Regions from separate parts of the Peribacillus sp. FSL E2-0218 genome, predicted to be linked through region 2. Evidence: predicted binding sites of a transcription regulator. Region 2 holds the regulator's gene; each other region holds the start of a gene.
What was found. Region 2 encodes Rex, which represses fermentation and respiration genes when NADH is low (regulators of the CRP and FNR family bind a similar motif). Its sites were predicted from a motif close to TTGTGAAATATTTCACAA; they were not measured.

Region 1: the regulator Rex is predicted to act here: its motif matches at 2,098-2,115, upstream of MHI53_RS18060 (L-lactate dehydrogenase).
Region 3: the regulator Rex is predicted to act here: its motif matches at 1,648-1,665, upstream of qoxA (cytochrome aa3 quinol oxidase subunit II).
Region 4: the regulator Rex is predicted to act here: its motif matches at 2,374-2,391, upstream of MHI53_RS21065 (DUF1641 domain-containing protein).

The regions. Positions count from the first base shown of each region.
Region 1 covers NZ_CP150304.1:3,753,149-3,757,872, reverse strand. The annotation lists gene MHI53_RS18065 (L-lactate permease) at 1-896, opposite strand, end outside; gene MHI53_RS18060 (L-lactate dehydrogenase) at 940-1,872, opposite strand; gene MHI53_RS18055 (hypothetical protein) at 2,329-2,613, shown strand; gene MHI53_RS18050 (hypothetical protein) at 2,672-3,211, shown strand; gene MHI53_RS18045 (uroporphyrinogen-III synthase) at 3,354-4,169, shown strand; gene cobA (uroporphyrinogen-III C-methyltransferase) at 4,183-4,724, shown strand, end outside.
Region 2 covers NZ_CP150304.1:331,968-336,691, forward strand. The annotation lists gene MHI53_RS01715 (ABC-F family ATP-binding cassette domain-containing protein) at 1-1,627, opposite strand, end outside; gene moaC (cyclic pyranopterin monophosphate synthase MoaC) at 1,757-2,263, shown strand; gene MHI53_RS01725 (redox-sensing transcriptional repressor Rex) at 2,289-2,951, shown strand; partial or broken gene MHI53_RS01730 (IS1182 family transposase) at 3,249-4,596, shown strand.
Region 3 covers NZ_CP150304.1:550,477-555,200, reverse strand. The annotation lists gene MHI53_RS02665 (DMT family transporter) at 83-919, shown strand; gene MHI53_RS02660 (BA3454 family stress response protein) at 1,178-1,312, shown strand; gene qoxA (cytochrome aa3 quinol oxidase subunit II) at 1,786-2,703, shown strand; gene qoxB (cytochrome aa3 quinol oxidase subunit I) at 2,761-4,710, shown strand; gene qoxC (cytochrome aa3 quinol oxidase subunit III) at 4,707-4,724, shown strand, end outside.
Region 4 covers NZ_CP150304.1:4,368,721-4,373,444, forward strand. The annotation lists gene MHI53_RS21045 (STAS domain-containing protein) at 1-584, opposite strand, end outside; gene MHI53_RS21050 (Lrp/AsnC family transcriptional regulator) at 688-1,113, opposite strand; gene MHI53_RS21055 (DJ-1/PfpI family protein) at 1,265-1,849, shown strand; gene MHI53_RS21060 (hypothetical protein) at 1,941-2,111, opposite strand; gene MHI53_RS21065 (DUF1641 domain-containing protein) at 2,441-2,863, shown strand; gene MHI53_RS21070 (NAD(P)/FAD-dependent oxidoreductase) at 2,902-4,083, shown strand; gene hxlB (6-phospho-3-hexuloisomerase) at 4,202-4,724, opposite strand, start outside.

The sequences.
Region 1 (4,724 bases), 1.8 Mb from region 2:
AATGGAGACCATGCCTTGATAACATCACTCTTAGTATGCTTTTCAACCTGATACTCTTTGCCGTTGAGTAAAAATATGTGTGTAGGCTGCCACTTATTTAGGAATAGCGCCAACACACCCATTGTTAATAGTGATGGAATAATGTCAGCTAACTCTGGGCCTATAAAAACGGTCATGATTGCCTGGGATACAGTATAAGTAATCGATGTCACTAATATGGCCGGCAATACTTGTTTGATCCCTTTCATTCCATCCATCAACCATATTAATAAAAACGGAATGGTAAAGTTAATGAGTGGCAGTGTTAACGCGGTCATCACGGACACATTCATCGAAGTCACATTTTCCAGGCCGAATGTATCAATGATGCCAACGGGTATCCCGATTGCCCCAAATGCTCCTGAAGCACCATTTGCTATCAGACAGAGCATCGCTGCCTGTAAAGGCTTGAATCCCAATGACACTAATAGGACGGCACAGATGGCGATCGGTACACCAAAACCTGCTGCCCCTTCAAGAAAGGCGTTGAAGCAAAAACCAATCAGTAAAAGCTGAAGGCGCTGGTCTTGTGAAATCCCTGCAATGCTGCCGCGTAACACCTCGAACTTGCCGGATTTAACGGAGATTTTATATAACCAGACCGCCATCACGATGATATAACCAATCGGCCATATTCCTTGGAACGTACCTTGAACCACACTTCCGATGGCTTCTCCCAAAGGTAGCTTAAAGAGGAAGAGGACAATAAGAAAGGTAACGAATAGGTTTAAAAGGGCTGCATGTATTCCCTTCATTTTAAAGATGGTCAAGCATAATAGAAATAAAAGGATCGGTATAGCTGCAACCAATGCTGAAAGGGCAAGATTATTAAAGGGGTTGTATGTTTCTGCTAACATATTGACAGCTCCCTGTGTAAGAAATTCTGGTTAGAGAAAGTAACTACTCCCAAAATTGGGCTTGAATATCTTGAAGCGTATGAACTGAACGGGCAAACTGTTCCGTTTCGCTCTCGTTAAGGGTAAGCTCGACAATGCTTTTTGCACCTGTGCGATTAATGACAGTAGGGGTGCCGATATAAACATTGCTATGGCCATATTCGCCTTCCAACAATGACCCCACTGGCAAGACGACATTTTCATTCTTTAAAATCGCTTTTGTGATTCTGGCCAATCCCATTGCGATTCCGTAATACGTAGCACCTTTAGACTCAATGATCTGGTAGGCAGCATCACGGACACTGACGGCAATCTCTTTTTTTCTTGCCTCCGTTAATTTTGGTGCGATCGGCAAACCGGAGAAATTGGCAGAGCTCCAAACCGGGAGTTGTGAATCACCATGTTCACCAATGATATAGGCATGGATACTTGTAGGTGCGGTATTGAATTCTTGCCCTAATAAAGAGCGGAATCTTGCAGAATCCAATATAGTCCCTGACCCAATCACTTTTTCTTTCGGTAAACCGGAAAATTTCCAAGTCGCATATGCCAAAATGTCCACTGGATTCGTTGCGACCAAGAAAATGCCATTAAATCCAGCTTTCATGATGCTGCCGACGATCGCTTCAAAAATGTTCATATTTTTCTTTACAAGATCTAACCTGGTTTCTCCGGGCTTTTGTGCTGCCCCAGCACATATTACGACGATTGCTGCATCCGAACAGTCCTTGTATGATCCGGATTTTATATTCATGGCACTAGGCGCATACACAAGACCATGATCTAAGTCCATAACATCGCCTTTCGCTTTTTCTTGATTCAAATCGACAAGCACCAACTCATCGCATATTCCTTGATTCATCAATGCGTAGGCATAACTTGATCCAACTGCGCCAGTACCAACCAAAACGACTTTCGTTCCTTTTGTAGAATTCATAATGAATACCTCCAATTTCTCCGAATGTAAATTACTTTTGATATAAATAATTCCCTACTCGAATTTCATTGCAGTATTATTCTGTCCCCCGTTTCCCAGGGGAATTCTTTAGAAAGGTTGCCTGATCATCCCCCCATTAAATTTGTGAACAAATTCACATATTGTTGCAAAAAAATGGCAAGCTTGCCTGTTTTCACGTTTGGGTTCTTGTTGTAAGTAATTACTTTGTGAATCATTTCACAATGTTATTGTACTACATAGCACGACAACATTGCAACAAACAAAAGAAATAGTTAATTTGTTTTTTATATGAATGTAGCAGCATTTGCAATGGTTGCCGGATCGGCACTGACCAAAGAGAAGGCCGTTTAAAAAGGAGATGATGGATGGCACAAAGAATATAGTGTAAAGAAGGGATATTCCAAACGTTTGAAACTGGTAAAGGAGCTGGGAAGTATGAAGTATATCATCATTGGAACGCTGATTTTGGTCGTAGCATGTGTGGTAATGGCCAAACTGATTACCTATAAATATTGGACTTGTATTTATACCGCATTCGGCCATGATAATTATTTTAAGGTAATCGCAAAATTGGAAAGGGAAGGGGTGGGCTTCAAAACGAAAACGCCTCTCCAGCTAGGTTCCACGGACTTTCAAAATCGCAACAAAATGACTCAATACGATGTTTTTGTGAAAAAAGGAGATGAGCAGGCTGCCCAGAGGGCCATTCACAGCGCGTGATCTGCGTGACAGGCTATTTGCTTTGGCAAAACGGTGAATTCCAGTTGGAAGGAAATCAATGATGAAAAAACAATTGCTTAATATGATGGAAAGAAAAGAACTGGTGGAACTATACTCGGATCCTAATGACTTAAGAAAATTCGATGTGGTCAGAATCTTAAAAGTGTCGGATGCATTTTTAGTGGCAGCCAATATGGCATCCAACGGAATGTATGATGGCTATCGCCTGCTTTATGTCGATAACATCCACCAAATGAATATCCAGACGAAATATATTAAGAAAATCAAGAAACTATATCAGGCCAAAAAACAAAGTCATCTCGATTTCGTTGATGAAAATGATGATTTGCTTTTGAGTTTTCTCGACTTTGCCCATAAACATAACTTCATGGTTTCGGTTGACCTCCTTAATGTTCCCGGGGAGGTGCAAGGCTTCATAAAACACCTGGAAGCTGATATATTTGTCATTTCAATGGTGGACGATATGGGGGAACTGGATGGGGAAGCATTCATTAGGTTTGGTGCCATACACGGCATGTCATGTGATGGTCAAGATGTATCAGACTTAATGCGGATATATTCGGGAATTGGAAAATGAATGAAATCTGGCGCCGCCCTGGAAGAGGTCAAGGATTTTCAGGTGTCATTCGTTTTCTATGGTGCAAAAGACTGAAAATTTGTATAATGGGTGAGGTGGACCAGCACAATCAAAAATGGATTGACATATAGGAGGAACAAACATGAGTAAGCTTGATGGCAGGACCATTGCTTTATTGGGGGCAAGGAAAACGGAAGAGCTCAGCAAGATCGTGCATAATCTTGGCGGAGTCCCGCTTGTTCGTCCGGCACAAGGGACGGTATTCCTTGATGATTCCCATTTGGAAGAAGATGTCACCCGTTTGATGGCAGGAGAGTTCGATTGGATCATCCTCACGACGGGAGTGGGTACGGAGCTTTTATATAAAACGGCATTGAAGCTGGAAGCGGGGGAGCGTTTCATAGCAGCTTTACGGTCAACGAAAATCGCGGCCAGGGGCTATAAAACGGTGAATATGCTGAAGAAGCTTGGCCTCAACCCGTTGATCCGTGATGATGATGGAAGTACGGCAGGACTCGTCCGCAACCTGGAGGGACATCTGTCCGGCGCTGTAAAGGTTGCCCTGCAGCTTCATGGCGATCCTGCTCCGCTCTTGATGAACTGGCTGGATGAACAAAGCGTGGAACATAAAGAAATCCTTCCCTATGAACATATAGCGCCTGAAATAGAAACGATGCAGCAGTTAGCAGGAGAAATCCTTGATGGCACCATCGATTCCGTCGTGTTCACGAGTGCACCGCAGCCTCGCAATTTAATGAAATTTGTCCGTGAACAAGGTCTGGAGGATCAAATAATTGAACAATTCAAATCGAAGGTCGTTGCACTTGCAGTCGGAAAGGTAACGGCGCAAGTGGTAATCGATGAAGGAATCGAGCGGGTCATTTATCCTGAGGATCAACGGATGGGCAGTGCAATGGTGGAACTGGTGAAATTTTATCACGGGATTGCAAGCAGATAGGGGTGAGGGCGCAATGACCATTGGCAAGGTTTATTTTGTGGGCGCAGGCCCGGGGGATGCGGGATTGATTACCGTAAAAGGCCAAAGGGCAATTGAAAAAGCAGATGTCATTATATATGATAGACTGCTGAATCCTAAAATATTGGAAGCCGCCTCGCTCGATTGCGAATTGATTTATTGCGGGAAGACACCTTATTCGAATGGCATCGATCAATCGGACATCAATGCCCTGCTTGTGTCGAAGGCCCTTGATGGATTGGTGGTCATTCGTCTGAAAGGCGGGGACCCTGCCGTTTTTGGAAGAGTGGGTGAGGAAGCGGAGTCGTTGCAAGCTAACGGGATCTCCTTTGAAATCATTCCGGGCGTTACGTCTGGGATCGCCTCCTCCATCTATGCGGGCGTCCCCGTGACACACCGAAATCATGGGCGCTCCTTTGCCATGGTGACGGGCCATGGAGAAGGATTGCAAGATATAGGTTGGAAGGGGCTCGTCGATGGGATAGATACGATTGCCTTTTATATGGGGGTGGCCAACCTTACGGATATTTGCAAAAA
Region 2 (4,724 bases):
TGATCTCCGCTTGCTCTTGTTTTTTCTCTACATAATAATCATAATCACCAAGGAATTCCTCATTGCCTTCCTTGGAGAGCTCGATGACCTTGGTGGCAATTCTATTTATGAAATAACGGTCATGTGAGACGAAAAGTATCGTTCCCGGATAATCGATCAACGCATTTTCAAGCACCAATTTACTGTCGAGATCCAAATGGTTCGTGGGCTCATCCAGTATCAAGAAATTCCCTTTCTCCATCATCATCTTGGCCAGCGCCAGCCGGGCCTTTTCCCCGCCGCTTAAAGTGGACACGGTTTTCAAAACATCGTCCCCGCTAAAAAGGAAATTCCCGAGAACCGTGCGGATATCCTTTTCCGGTTTAAGGGGATAGTCATCCCATAATTCATTGAGTACGCGCTTATTGGAAATAAGGTTGGCTTGTTCTTGATCGTAGTAGCTGACCTCGACGTTCGTTCCGAAACGGAAAGATCCGGCACGTGCAGGCAGCTTGGAGATGATCGTCTTCAGTAATGTCGATTTTCCAACCCCGTTCGGACCGACTAGCGCTATGCTTTCGCCTTTCGTCATCCGCGAGTTAATGTTTTTGGAAACCGTTTCATCTTCGTAACCGATCGCCAAATCCTGAAGGTGGAGCACTTCGTTTCCGCTTTGCTTCTCAATCTGGAATGAAAAATTGGCGGATTTCTCATCACCTTGCGGCTTGTCCAGCACGTCCATCTTTTCAAGCTGTTTGCGCCTGCTTTGCGCCCTTTTCGTGGTCGACGCCCTTGTGATGTTCCGTTGGACAAAGTCGCGGAGCTTTTCGATTTCCCCCTGTTGTTTCTCGAACAGCTTCATGTCCCGCTCATAATCCTCGGCTTTTCCCTCCAGGTAGGAACTATAATTCCCATAATACTTTTTCATATTATTGCGGGAAATTTCATAAACCTGATTGACCACTTTATCGAGGAAATAACGGTCATGGGAAACGATGAGGACAGCGCCTTGATAGCTCTGTAAATATTGTTCAAGCCATGAGAGGGTTTCGATATCCAAATGGTTCGTCGGCTCATCGAGTATCAATATATCCGGTTTCCTTAGCAACAGCTTCCCTAACGCAAGCCTCGTTTTTTGGCCGCCGCTCAATGTGGAAATCAGGGTAGAGTAGTCAAAGTCTGCAAACTGAAGGCCATGCAATACGGAACGGATATCCGCTTCATACTGATAACCGCCCTTTTCCTTGAATGCGACCATCAGTGCGTCATATTCGTTGAGCACCTTTTGGTACACGGCTTCATTTCCAAAGATATCAGGCTTGGCCATATCCGCTTCAAGGCGGCGCAGCTCCTTCTCTTGATCCATAAGATCCTTGAATACGGTCAGCATCTCATCCCAGATGGTCAGCTCGGATTCAAGGCCGGTATCCTGTGCCATGTAGCCGATCGTGACACCTTTTGGCTTGATGATTTCACCGCCATCATGCGATAGCTGGCCGGCTATGATTTTCAGCAATGTGGATTTACCCGCACCATTCCGCCCGACAAGTGCAATTCGATCTTTATTCTGAACTTCGAGCTTCATGTTTGATAAAATAAGTTCAGCTCCGTAATATTTTGATAGTTGATTGATTTGTAATAAAATCATAGTTTCACCTCAATTGATTATTGTTAGTGTAACGTATTATAGTTATTATCGGCAATAGCTTGGTTCCGGGCCAAAACAAGCTGTTACATAAAGTGGAATAATAGTGTATTATTTAGGAGGGGTTATTTAATGGCAGACTTGACGCATTTCAATGATCAAGGCAGGGCAAAAATGGTCGATGTGAGTGCCAAGCCGGAAACGACCCGGACGGCCACGGCTCGATCGAGCATTATGGTGAACGATGAAATATATGAAGCGATCACCAACCAGAAAATGAAAAAGGGTGATGTTTTGGCTGTCGCCCAAGTTGCGGGAATCATGGCCAGCAAGAATACGTCCAATATCATCCCGATGTGCCATCCCATTGCACTGCAGGGGGTCAATATAGCCTTTGATTGGGAAAAGGAACCAAAGGGATATAGACTTGGGATTGAAACGGAAGCCAAGACCAAAGGGAGTACAGGTGTGGAAATGGAAGCGTTAACAGCTGCATCCGTGACTGCCCTTACTGTATATGATATGTGTAAGGCCTTGGATAAGGGGATGGTAATCGGGCCTACATTCTTAGTCGAGAAAACCGGTGGAGTATCCAGCAGCGATTATAGAAGACAAGTAAATCAAACAAATAGAGATTGAAAAGCATGTGTGAAGGCGGGGAAGAATGATGAACCATGACCCAAAGATACCGCAGGCAACTGCAAAAAGGTTGCCACTGTACTATCGATTTTTAAAGAACTTACACTCCTCAGGAAAACAAAGAGTTTCCTCGGCAGAGTTAAGCGAAGCTGTAAAAGTGGATTCTGCCACCATTCGCCGCGATTTTTCCTACTTTGGCGCGCTTGGGAAAAAAGGCTACGGCTACAATGTCAATTATTTATTATCCTTCTTCAGGAAAACCCTGGATCAAGATGAGCTGACGAAAGTCGCTTTGATCGGGGTAGGGAATTTAGGGACTGCGTTCTTGAATTACAATTTCATAAAAAATAATAATACAAAGATCGAAATGGCATTTGAAGTTTCTGAAGACAAGGTAGGGAAGCAAATAGCTGACGTGCCGATTTATCATATGGACCAAATCGATACACTATTGCAGGAAAATAATATCACGGCTGCTATCTTGACAGTCCCTGCACAAGTGGCTCAGACGATTACCGATCGCCTGGTCAAAGCGGACATTAAAGGGATATTGAATTTCACCCCTGCGCGGCTGACGGTGCCGCCATCCATAAGGGTGCACCACATTGACCTTGCCGTGGAGCTCCAATCGCTCATCTACTTTTTGAAGCATTATCCGGTAGTGGAGGAAGCGGCATTAGAAGAATGAAAAAACGCTGCACATTTGCAGCGTTCAGACTGTAGACAAACTCGATGAAAATCGAGTTTGTCTATTTTTATGGCCTGTACAATTTAGACGTTGATTTCCACTCCAGGCACTCGCTTTCCGCGGGCGGTCGGGGAGCCTCCTCGGCTTTGCCTGCGGGGTCTCCCCTAGACGCGCTTTTCCCGCAGGAGTCTCGTACCTTCCGTTCCAATCAACTTTGTCTTACCTTTTAGATAGAACACTTTTGACTGGAGTCATTTTTGTTTTAAAATTGAAGTATTAAAACTTGAGGTGATGAGGATGCTTTCTAAACATGATACTATTCAGCGAGATCAACTTGAAATGATTACTTTAGATCAACTGGTGCCACCGAACCATTTGGTTCGTAAAATGGAGGCTGCCATTGACTTCACTTTCATTTATGACTTGGTGAAAGATATGTACTCAGAGGTAGGACGCCCAAGTATTGATCCAGTTATTTTAGTTAAACTGACTTTCATTCAATATACCTTCGGTATTCGTTCCATGCGTAAAACGATTGAAGAAGTTGAAACCAATATGGCTTATCGTTGGTTGTTTCCATGATAAAGTGCCTCATTTCTCTACGTTCGGAAAAAATTATGAGCGACGCTTTAAAGATACAGACCTGTTTGAACAGATTTTCTGTCGCATTTTAATGACAGCTGCTAATAAAAAGGTAATAAGTGTAGAACACGTTTTCGTGGATTCCACACATGTGAAAGCCAGTGCGAATAAACGGAAATTTGAAAAGAAAATCGTTCGTAAAGAAACACGAGCGTATCAAGGACGTCTTCAAGAAGAAATCAATCAAGATCGTGAAAACCACGGAAAGAAGCCTTTTCCACCAGATAAATTTGATAAGGAAGAAACCAAAGCAATTAAAGAAAGTACTACGGATCCTGAGAGTGGCTACTATGTGAAAGATGAACGAACAAAACAGTTTGCCTATTCATTCCATGCGGCCGCAGACGGCAACGGTTTTGTATTGGGAACGATTGTAACACCTGGTAATACACATGACAGTCATATTTTGGAGCCACTTGTTGAGCAAGTGATTGAGAAAGTTGGAAAACCAGAAGCAGTTGCCGCAGATGCAGCTTATAAAACACCAGCGATTACAAGCTACCTATTTAACAAAGAAATCACACCTGCTTTACCCTATACACGTCCTCGTACAAAAGAAGGATTCTTTCGCAAACATGACTATGTTTACGATGAACACTTTGATTGTTACCTTTGCCCTTCGGGAGAAACTTTAAAGTACTCAACAACAAATAAAGAGGGCTATCGCGAATACAAATCGCCCAAACAAATTTGTGCAACATGCTCATTTTTATCACGGTGTACGGAAAGCAAAGACCATCAAAAAGTAGTGACACGGCATATCTGGCAAGCATATGTGGAAGAAGCAGATCATCTGCGTCATCATCAAGAGGTAAAACCTATATATGCGAAACGCAAAGAAACGATTGAGCGTGTATTCGCAGATGCAAAAGAAAAGCATGGTATGCGTTGGACTACTTTAAGGGGACTTAAAAAATTGTCGATGCAGGCGATGCTTACTTTCGCTGCCATGAATGTAAAGAAGATGGCCACTTGGACATGGCAAGGTCCTAAAATGGCTTAACATAGTGGCTCGAAGAGCCCAAATCTCGTAACCTTTGGTCAAAATTTCAAAGGAATTTCAAAAGGGGTTCGGAATTTTTTAATTCCGAACCCCTTTTGTCTACAAACTGAACGCTGCACATTTGCAGC
Region 3 (4,724 bases), 220 kb from region 2:
TTGTAAAATGAGTTTGATTCCTGCCTATATTCCGCTTAAAATGGAAATGAAGATATCCTACCTGAAGGAAGAGAGTATACAAATGTGGATTTTTGCAGCACTCATCACCAGTATATGTTTCGGTATCAATAACAGCATTTTCAAATGGAGCAGCGGAAAAGGTTACTCCAAGGTACATATCCAATTTTTCTTTTATTTTACGGCCTTCATCATGGCACTTATGTATGGCGGAATCGTGGATGGTTTGACGACTAATTGGCTATCCATCTTGCTCGGAGCTGCAATTGGGATCCTTAATGCTAACGGGAATATCCAGATGGGCAGTGCATTTGAAAAGGGGCCGGCCAGTTTGACATCACCGTTGATTGCGGCCAATGCTATTTTCCCCATCCTTTGTGCTGCGATCATTTTTCATGAACATATTTCTTCGTTGCAGTGGACCGGGATCGCCTGCATGCTCCTTGCCACCCTTGTCATTCAGTATACCCCTAACGCTAAGGGCAATCATCAATATTTGCCCTGGATGATGCATACAATATTTGCAATATTCTCATTTGGTGTACTCGGGATTTTAATGACAACGACCACGCGCCTGCATCTGAACTCACTTGATATTCTGGTATCGATGTATGGGGGCGGAACACTTTATTTGATGGCGGCATCGGGCATGAAGAATGAAAAGCTCAAGTTAAGCGAAGTGAAAATCGGCTCTCTTGTGGGCTTACTAAGCATCATTGCGTATGTATGTTATTTCTTCGCTTTAAATACCGGAATTGCCAGCATCATTTTTCCCGTGGTGAGCCTGAACTGTTTAATCGTGGTTTTTGCCGGTTGTTATTTATTCAAGGAAAAACTAAAGTCCTATCAAATTGCCGGTGTTTTAGCAGCCTTGATTGGAATTATCTTAACAAAAATTTAAAGAAACGACCCTGCTTCCATAACAAAGCAGGGCCGTTTCCATTTTTCAAGACTGACTTTCCCTATCCGGCGCTGAAACTTCACTTTTATTGTCATACTCCTCATAAAAATATTGACATTTTTCATAAAATATCAGATAATTATGAATATTAAGTCATCCAGTTCGAAATGTTTGAGCATTCCACTCCCCTGGGTATACATGAAGTGTACTCCCCTCACACTAAACTAATCAGGCAAGACAAGAAAGGAAGAATGAATCATGGTAAAAGTTACAGTGAAAGTTGATTATAAAGGGAAATCCTATCAAACGAACGTCCTCACGGAACCTAGTGCAAATCAGGAACAAATTTTACAACAGGCCCTTCATCAAGTCCAGAAGCAATGGAGTGAATAAAAAAGCAGGCATCGTTTTTAGATACCTGCTTTTTTTTATTGCCTTTAGGCCTAAATTCCTCAATTTATTCGATTGGTAATCCGGTGTCTTTTTATATTAAAAAACAAATAAAACCCTTATAACCCTCGTCTTATTCATCGCTTTTATATGTAATATTATTCTAATGTAATTTTCTTGAAATTTTACCAATTCACGAACGGTTCTTTTGAGAACAAATTTCAATTGAAAGCAGCCTTAAATTGAAATAAACTAATACGCTATTATACTTCTTTTCTTATTATATATCCAACTAATAAGCTCATATCCCATTCTTTCACTATCTCTTCATGAACTTTTTGTGACATATGTCACTTTTGATTGTTTTTTTCCATATATGATACTAATATAGAGACGTCAGTTTGTGAACAATGTAACACTCACTCTGAATAACTTGTTATTTAGAATTTCCAATAAAGAAAGAAAGGGGTATCTATATGAAAATGAAATGGGCTTTATTAACTATAATTTTTTCCATCGCCACCGTACTAACTGGTTGCGACAACCCATTAGCTGTACTCGATCCAAAAGGTCCTGTAGCAGCAAACCAAGCTAATGTGATCATGATTTCAATTTGGACGATGTTAATTATTGTCTTAGTCGTTGTCATTCTCTATGCAATTATGTTATTTAAATACCGCGCTTCCAAGTCAAGCGATGACTATGTACCACCTCACGTGGAAGGAAGTCACGTTCTCGAAGCGATCTGGACAATTATCCCGATCCTTATCGTCATATTCCTTTCCGTTGTCAGTGTTCGCTCGACATATGAAGTCGAGGCTACACCAAAAGGATATGAGGATCAAGAACCATTGATCATTTATGCTGCATCTTCAAACTGGAAGTGGCATTTCAGTTATCCGGAAGAGGATATTGAAACAGTAAACTACTTGTTCTTACCAACAAACCGACCAATCGAATTTAAGCTTTATTCTTACGGACCAATCTCAAGCTTCTGGATTCCACAACTAGGTGGGCAAAAATATGCGATGAGTGACATGGTGAACACTTTGCACTTGGTAGCAGATACACCTGGTGAGTATATGGGAAGAAACGCCAACTTCAGTGGTTCAGGTTTCGCTGAACATACTTTCAATGTTAAGGCTATGCCTGAAGATGAATACACGAAGTGGGTTGATGAAATTCACGGTACCGCTAAGAAATTGACGGAAAGTGAATTTGATAAACTATTGGAGCCAGGTCACGTTGGACAATACACATTTAACGGAACACATCTTGACTTCAGACCTGCCCCTGAACACAATCACGGTGCTTCAGGCAATGGAGAATCTAAACACTCAGAACACGAAGATTCTAAAAAAGCGGATGAAGCAGAAACAGAGCATCAACATTAAGATTTAAAATCACAAGCAGTTATTTAGAATAACTTTTCGAAAGGAGTCACAAAGAGTATGGATTACTTTGATAGATTTGCCGTACCACACAGCTCCCCTATGATTGTCGGTTCACAGATCGCAATCGCGGTTACAGTACTTGCAATACTAGTAGGCGTAACCTATTTTAAAAAGTGGGGCTACCTATGGCGCGAGTGGTTCACAACGGTTGACCACAAACGTATCGGTATCATGTACATTCTCGCTGCACTACTTATGCTTTTCCGTGGTGGAGCCGACGCAATATTGATGCGTGCTCAAACAGCAATACCTGATAATGGTTTGTTGGATGGACAGCATTATAATGAAATTTTCACAACACACGGGGTCGTTATGATCCTGTTCATGGCCATGCCATTCATCATCGGTTTGATGAATATCGTCACTCCTCTACAAATTGGGGCACGTGACGTAGCTTTCCCTCGTTTGAACGCAGTTTCTTTCTGGTTGTTCTTCTGGGGAGCCATGTTATTCAACATCTCGTTCGTTGTCGGGGGTTCTCCTGATGCAGGTTGGACAGCTTACTTCCCGTTAGCGAGTGTCGAATTCAGTGAATCCGTTGGGATGAACTATTACGCGATCGCGATTCAAATCGCAGGTATCGGTACATTGATGACTGGTATCAACTTTATCGTAACAATTTTGAAAATGAGAGCACCTGGTATGACATTGATGAAAATGCCGATGTTCACATGGTCAATCCTTATCACGAACCTTATCATCGTCTTCGCTTTCCCTGTATTGACAGTGGCACTGGCGTTAATGACAATGGACCGTCTGTTTGGAACTAACTTCTTTACAATGGCTAACGGCGGATCGGATATGCTCTGGGCTAACTTGTTCTGGATTTGGGGACACCCTGAGGTTTATATCGTTATCTTGCCTGCCTTCGGTATATACAGTGAGATCATTTCTACATTTGCACGTCGTAACCTTTATGGTTATAAATCAATGGTTGTCTCTATGGTTGCCATTTCCGTTCTATCATTCGTTGTATGGGCTCACCATTTCTTCACGATGGGTCACGGTGCAATGGTTAACGGTATCTTCTCGATTACAACGATGGCGATTGCCGTTCCGACGGGAATCAAGATCTTTAACTGGCTGTTCACGCTTTGGAGAGGGAAAATTGAATTCACCGTTCCAATGCTTTACTCTTTAGCTTTCATTCCGATCTTCACGATCGGTGGGGTAACGGGCGTCATGCTTGCAATGGCAAGTGCCGATTACCAATATCACAACACAATGTTCTTGGTGGCGCATTTCCACTACGTATTGATTCCGGGTACTGTATTCTCCGTACTTGCTGGGTTTACGTACTGGTGGCCAAAAATCTTCAACTTCCAATTGAGCGAAAGAATTGGGAAATGGGCTTTCTGGTTCATCGTAGTCGGATTTAACGTAACATTCTTCCCAATGTTCATCACAGGTTTGGATGGTCAAGCACGTCGTATGTACACATATTCAGAAGCAACAGGATATGGTCCGTTGAACATGCTTTCATTCGTTGGTGCACTTGGTTTATTGATCGGTTTCGCATTCCTTGTGTACAACATTTACTGGAGCACTCGTTATGCGCCAAGAAATATCACAAGCGATCCTTGGAATGCACGTTCATTGGAATGGGCTACACACAGTCCAGTTCCGGAATACAACTTCGCTATCGTACCTGAAGTTGATTCTTCACAAGCATTCTGGGATTCAAAAAATAATGGTCCGGCATTGTTCAAAGGCAAGTACAAAGAAATCCATATGCCAAATAACAGCGGCGTTCCGTTCGTACTGGGTATCATCTTCTTCGTATGGGGATTTGCAATGGTATTCAGCATGTGGATCTTCGCAATCATTGCAACACTTGGAATCTTTGCTTGCATGGCCCACCGTTCATTTGAAAAAGATCACGGTCATCACATCTCCGTTGAAGAGATAGAAGAAACAGAAAAAAAATTGCGAGGTGCTAACGCATGAAAATAGATAACTCG
Region 4 (4,724 bases), 1.1 Mb from region 2:
CTTATTTCCATCAGCACTTTTTCCTCGATTATCCCGATGCGTGAATCATCGATTGTACCGATTAACGGAAGGACACAGGTGGTGGGGGTAACAGGAATGATCGGGACGGATAGGTTTTTCACCAGGTTTTGCTGCGCCAGGATCAACTTGTCTTTGTAATCGGAATAACTGACGAAAAAGGATTTTAGAAATACATCGACCTTTTCATTCACTTCCTTTTCCAACTCAAAGAAGGTGTACGAATCGCTTACGAGATCTTTGGTATGCTCGTACTTATAAAAGAAGGTCCAAAGCGTCCTCCTGATGGCCTGGATCCATTCCAGCTTGAATGAAAGCGTCAAGGAGTGGGTTGCCCACGTTTCCCCTTCTTGTTCTGCAAAGATAATCAAATCGGCTTCATTCTGCTCCACGATGTAGCGGATGAGCTTATGGGCATTATTCAAAAGGTCAACATTACCCACCATCAAGATTTCCTCGATTTTCTCCCTGACATTTACCGCTTCGGATAAAAGATAGTCTTCAAAATCATTTTTGTTCTGTAAAAGGAATTCCATTATTTCTTCTTCCTCATAAACAAAACTCACGATTCTCCACTCCCTTTTGTTGATACTTTCAAATGTGATTTTTGTTACTGTCTACATTCTCTATTGGTCGGGTTTTTTCCTGCCCATTATCTTCAGGTCATATTTACTCTCGCGGGAAAATATCCTTAATAGTCGATGAAAATATCAAATGTGTCGACGATTTTCCATATTTAATCGCCTCATCAACAAACCCTTCCAGTGTTTCCATGGAATATGTACTGATTTTAACCAGATAACTATATTGACCGGCTAACCGGTGACATTCCTGTACATCCGGATGCCTCAAGCTAAAATCATAAAAATCCTTACACCGATCCGTTTCAAACAAAACGAACGCAGTCAAGCCCCTATCAAGCTTTTCAAGGGCTATTTCCGTTTTATATCCCTTGATTACGCCGCTTTCCTCCATTTTAATTACTCGCTCTTTAGTGGCTGGGGCGGTTAAAGAAACCCTCTGGGCCAGCTCCTTCATTGCCATGCGCCCGTTCGATTCGAGCAAGGAGAGTATTTTTTTATCCGTTCGATCCAAGTCAATCACCATCACTTTTCATTATTAAGTGGAATCCTTCAAATCCATTATAAAATAAAGAGAAAAGGAATGAATGCATAATGAATCATATGTAATCAGGAATATACTTTTTATATAATAAATACAACTATTTTGTATGGGGGTTGTTGCTATGAAAAAAGTATTACTGCTGTTATCGAACGGATTCGAAGCGGTTGAAGCGAGTGTATTTACGGATGTATTGGGCTGGAATAAATTAGAGGGCGACGGCTCCACCGATCTTGTTACCGTAGGTCTGCATGAGCAATTATCATGCACCTGGAACTTCATCGTGAAGCCCGAATTGACCATCGATCAAGTGAACCTTGATGACTTCGATGCTTTAGCCATTCCGGGGGGATTTGAAGAAGCCGGCTTTTATGATGATGCCTATGATCCAAAGTTTCTTGATGTCATTACAGACTTTCATGATAAAAAGAAAATCATTGCATCGATTTGTGTTGGCGCACTCCCATTAGGAAAAAGCGGGATTTTGAAAGGGAGGAAAGCGACTACCTACAATCATCCAACCAGTATCAGACAGGAGCAGCTCAAGGGATTCGGGGCGCTTGTCGTCAATGAACCGATTGTCGTCACGGATAACATCATCACCTCCTATAATCCTTCCACGGCATTCGAGGTTGCTTTCACGCTTTTGGAAATGCTCACCACCAAAGAAAACTGTCATCATGTGAAGGAATTGATGGGTTTCCATTAAGGCTGTCCTACCCGAACAAGGTTCCGGATCATCCGGCACCTTGTTCGGATAAATGAGGTTCGACAGACGATCCACGTTACGACCTTCCTGATTATTCCTCCGTATTTTCCCCCATGGCTTCCTCAAGGTTTTTGAGGTACACGTCAGAAATCCCGTTCATGCCTTCCATTACTTGTGCTTTTGTATATTCCATACTGCCAACCAGTTTGTTCTGCTTCTTATCATCATTCTCTTCCGTATGCTTGGAATTTGAGTCAGTCACATTTTTCACCTCCACCATTTAGGATGGCTTTTCCAGGTGGAAATATGCAGGAAAGGCGGCGGTGACGGGCGCGCTATCCGATAAGTGAAAAATGGCCATTAAGTAGATGATCCAACCCAAATAGAAGGATATATCCATTCTAATTTACAGGAAAAAATATATTATGAAGATTTTTTTAAAAAAATAAGCTGTTTTCATCGAGCGAAAGGGATATACTATAGGATAGCTTTTATTACATTTTTAAAGGATTACCTTTAACACTTTGTGTAATATTTTACAAGTTTTTCTAACCAAATCAACAAAATGCTTATTGCAAAGGAGAATTGGATATGTCAGAAACGATTACCCAATCACAGTCTGAACAATTAAATGCACGTCAAGATGTACTGGATCAGTTATTAAAGCCCGAGGTTCAGGAGTCACTCAATACTTTAGTCGATCAGCTTCCAAAACTGACTGAATTAGTGAATATTTTAACAAAGTCTTATGATTTCGCTCAATCGGTGGCAACGGATGATGTCCTGAAAAACGATACCGTCAGTGCCATTTCGGAAATCGCGACACCTGTGGTCGATTCCGTGAAAGGTCTTGCGGCCACCGCAATCGAAGCGAAGGATCGCGCAGAAGCAAATCATGATGTAATCGGTCTTTTTGGCCTATTGAGAATGATGAAAGACCCTGAGGCACAAAAGCTTTTCCGTTTCGCGCAAGCGTTCCTGGAAGTCTCATCAGAACGTAAAAACCAAAAATAATGTCTAAAACTTTCAATCAATAAGGACGGGGATTAACTATGTCAAAACAAATCGTCATCTTAGGTGCCGGATACGCTGGATTACTATCTGCGTTGTCCGTACGTGAATATTACAAGAAGGATCAAGTGCAGGTTACCGTGGTGAACCAATTTCCAACCCACCAAATCATCACTGAATTGCACCGTCTTGCCGGCGGTTCGATTTCCGAGCAAGCTGTTTCGATTCCTTTGGAAAAACTTTTCAAAGGAAAAGATATCGACCTTGCCATTGCAAAGGTGGAGTCTTTCTCCGTTGATAAAAAAGAAGTGAAGCTTTCCAACGGCTCCACTTTATCCTATGATGCCCTTGTCGTGGCACTAGGAAGCCAAACAGGATTCTTCGGCATTCCAGGTCTTGAAGAAAACAGCATGGTCTTGAAATCGGTGAAAGATGCCAACCAAATTTACAAGCATATCGAAGATCGCATTCGTGAATATGCCCAAACGAAAAATGAAGCCGATGCGACCATCGTAATTGGCGGCGGCGGCTTGACTGGCGTCGAGCTGATTGGTGAAATCGTCGATCATTTCCCTAAAATCGCCAAGAAATTCGGCGTGGACTTCAAGGATTTGAAAGTCAAGCTTGTTGAAGCTGGCCCAAAAATCCTTCCTGTGCTGCCTGATCCGCTGATCGACCGGGCCATGTCTTCCTTGGAAGCGCGCGGCGTCGAGTTCTTGACAGGTCTGCCTGTAACGGGTGTCAAAGGCAACCAAATCGAACTGAAGGATGGACAAACGATCACGGCCAATACGCTTGTTTGGACAGGCGGGGTTGCGGCTCTTCCTATCGTCGGCGAATCAGGTCTTGAAGTCGATCGCGGCAAAGCAGCCGTTAATGAATACCTGCAATCGACGTCACATAAGGACGTATTCGTTGTCGGTGACAGCGCCCTTGCTTTCCCTCCAGAAGGCGGACGTCCATACGCGCCAACTGCACAAAACGCATGGCAAATGGGTGAGCTTGTCGGGTATAACCTCTATGCAGCCTTCGAAGGCAAGAAGCTTGAAGTATTCGCACCTGTAAATTCAGGTACGCTTGCGAGCCTTGGCCGTAAGGATGCCGTGGCAACCGTCGGAGCCAATAACACCTCCCTGAAAGGCCTGCCGGCCACTTTGATGAAGGAAGCGAGTAATATCCGCTACTTATCACACATCAAAGCACTATATAGCTTAGCCTATTAAACCAGAGCTGTCGTGCCGCATCCGCGGTACACGCCCTTTATTTCCGATTCTGGGGATAAAGGGCTTTTTTTTTACGATCAAAAAGACAGGTCCCTGCCAAGAGGACCCGCCTGTTTTTTCACTCGATATTACTATGCTTGGAATAAGTCGAGTGGTGGCTTATGGATTGGGACACTGAATAGTCCAGGCATATGGCATCACACAAAACATGTACGCATTGATCAAACAAGGAGCTTAGCGGCTGGACGCTTTCCGTTTCATGACTCAAGCGGTTTTTCGTAGCAGCCGGGACCACCAAAACCTCATCCGAAACGTTCGCTAATTCGGATTGGTCATTTGTCGTGATGGTGAACACCTTGCAGCCTATTTCCCTGCCTTTCACGGCTGCCGAAACCACACTTTTCGTCGTGCCGCTCCCACTGATGGCTATGAACAGGTCGCCTTTCGCGATCGAAGGCGTGATCGTCTCCCCGACCACATATACGTTCAAGCCAAGATGCATCAAACGCATCGCGAAGGCTTTAGCCATGTAGCCCGATCTTCCCTCCCCCATGATGAATATCCTCTGCTTCGGCTGTAAACTCTTTACAAGCAAGTCGGTTGCATCTTCATCCATATTGCGAAATACTCCGTTCACTTCT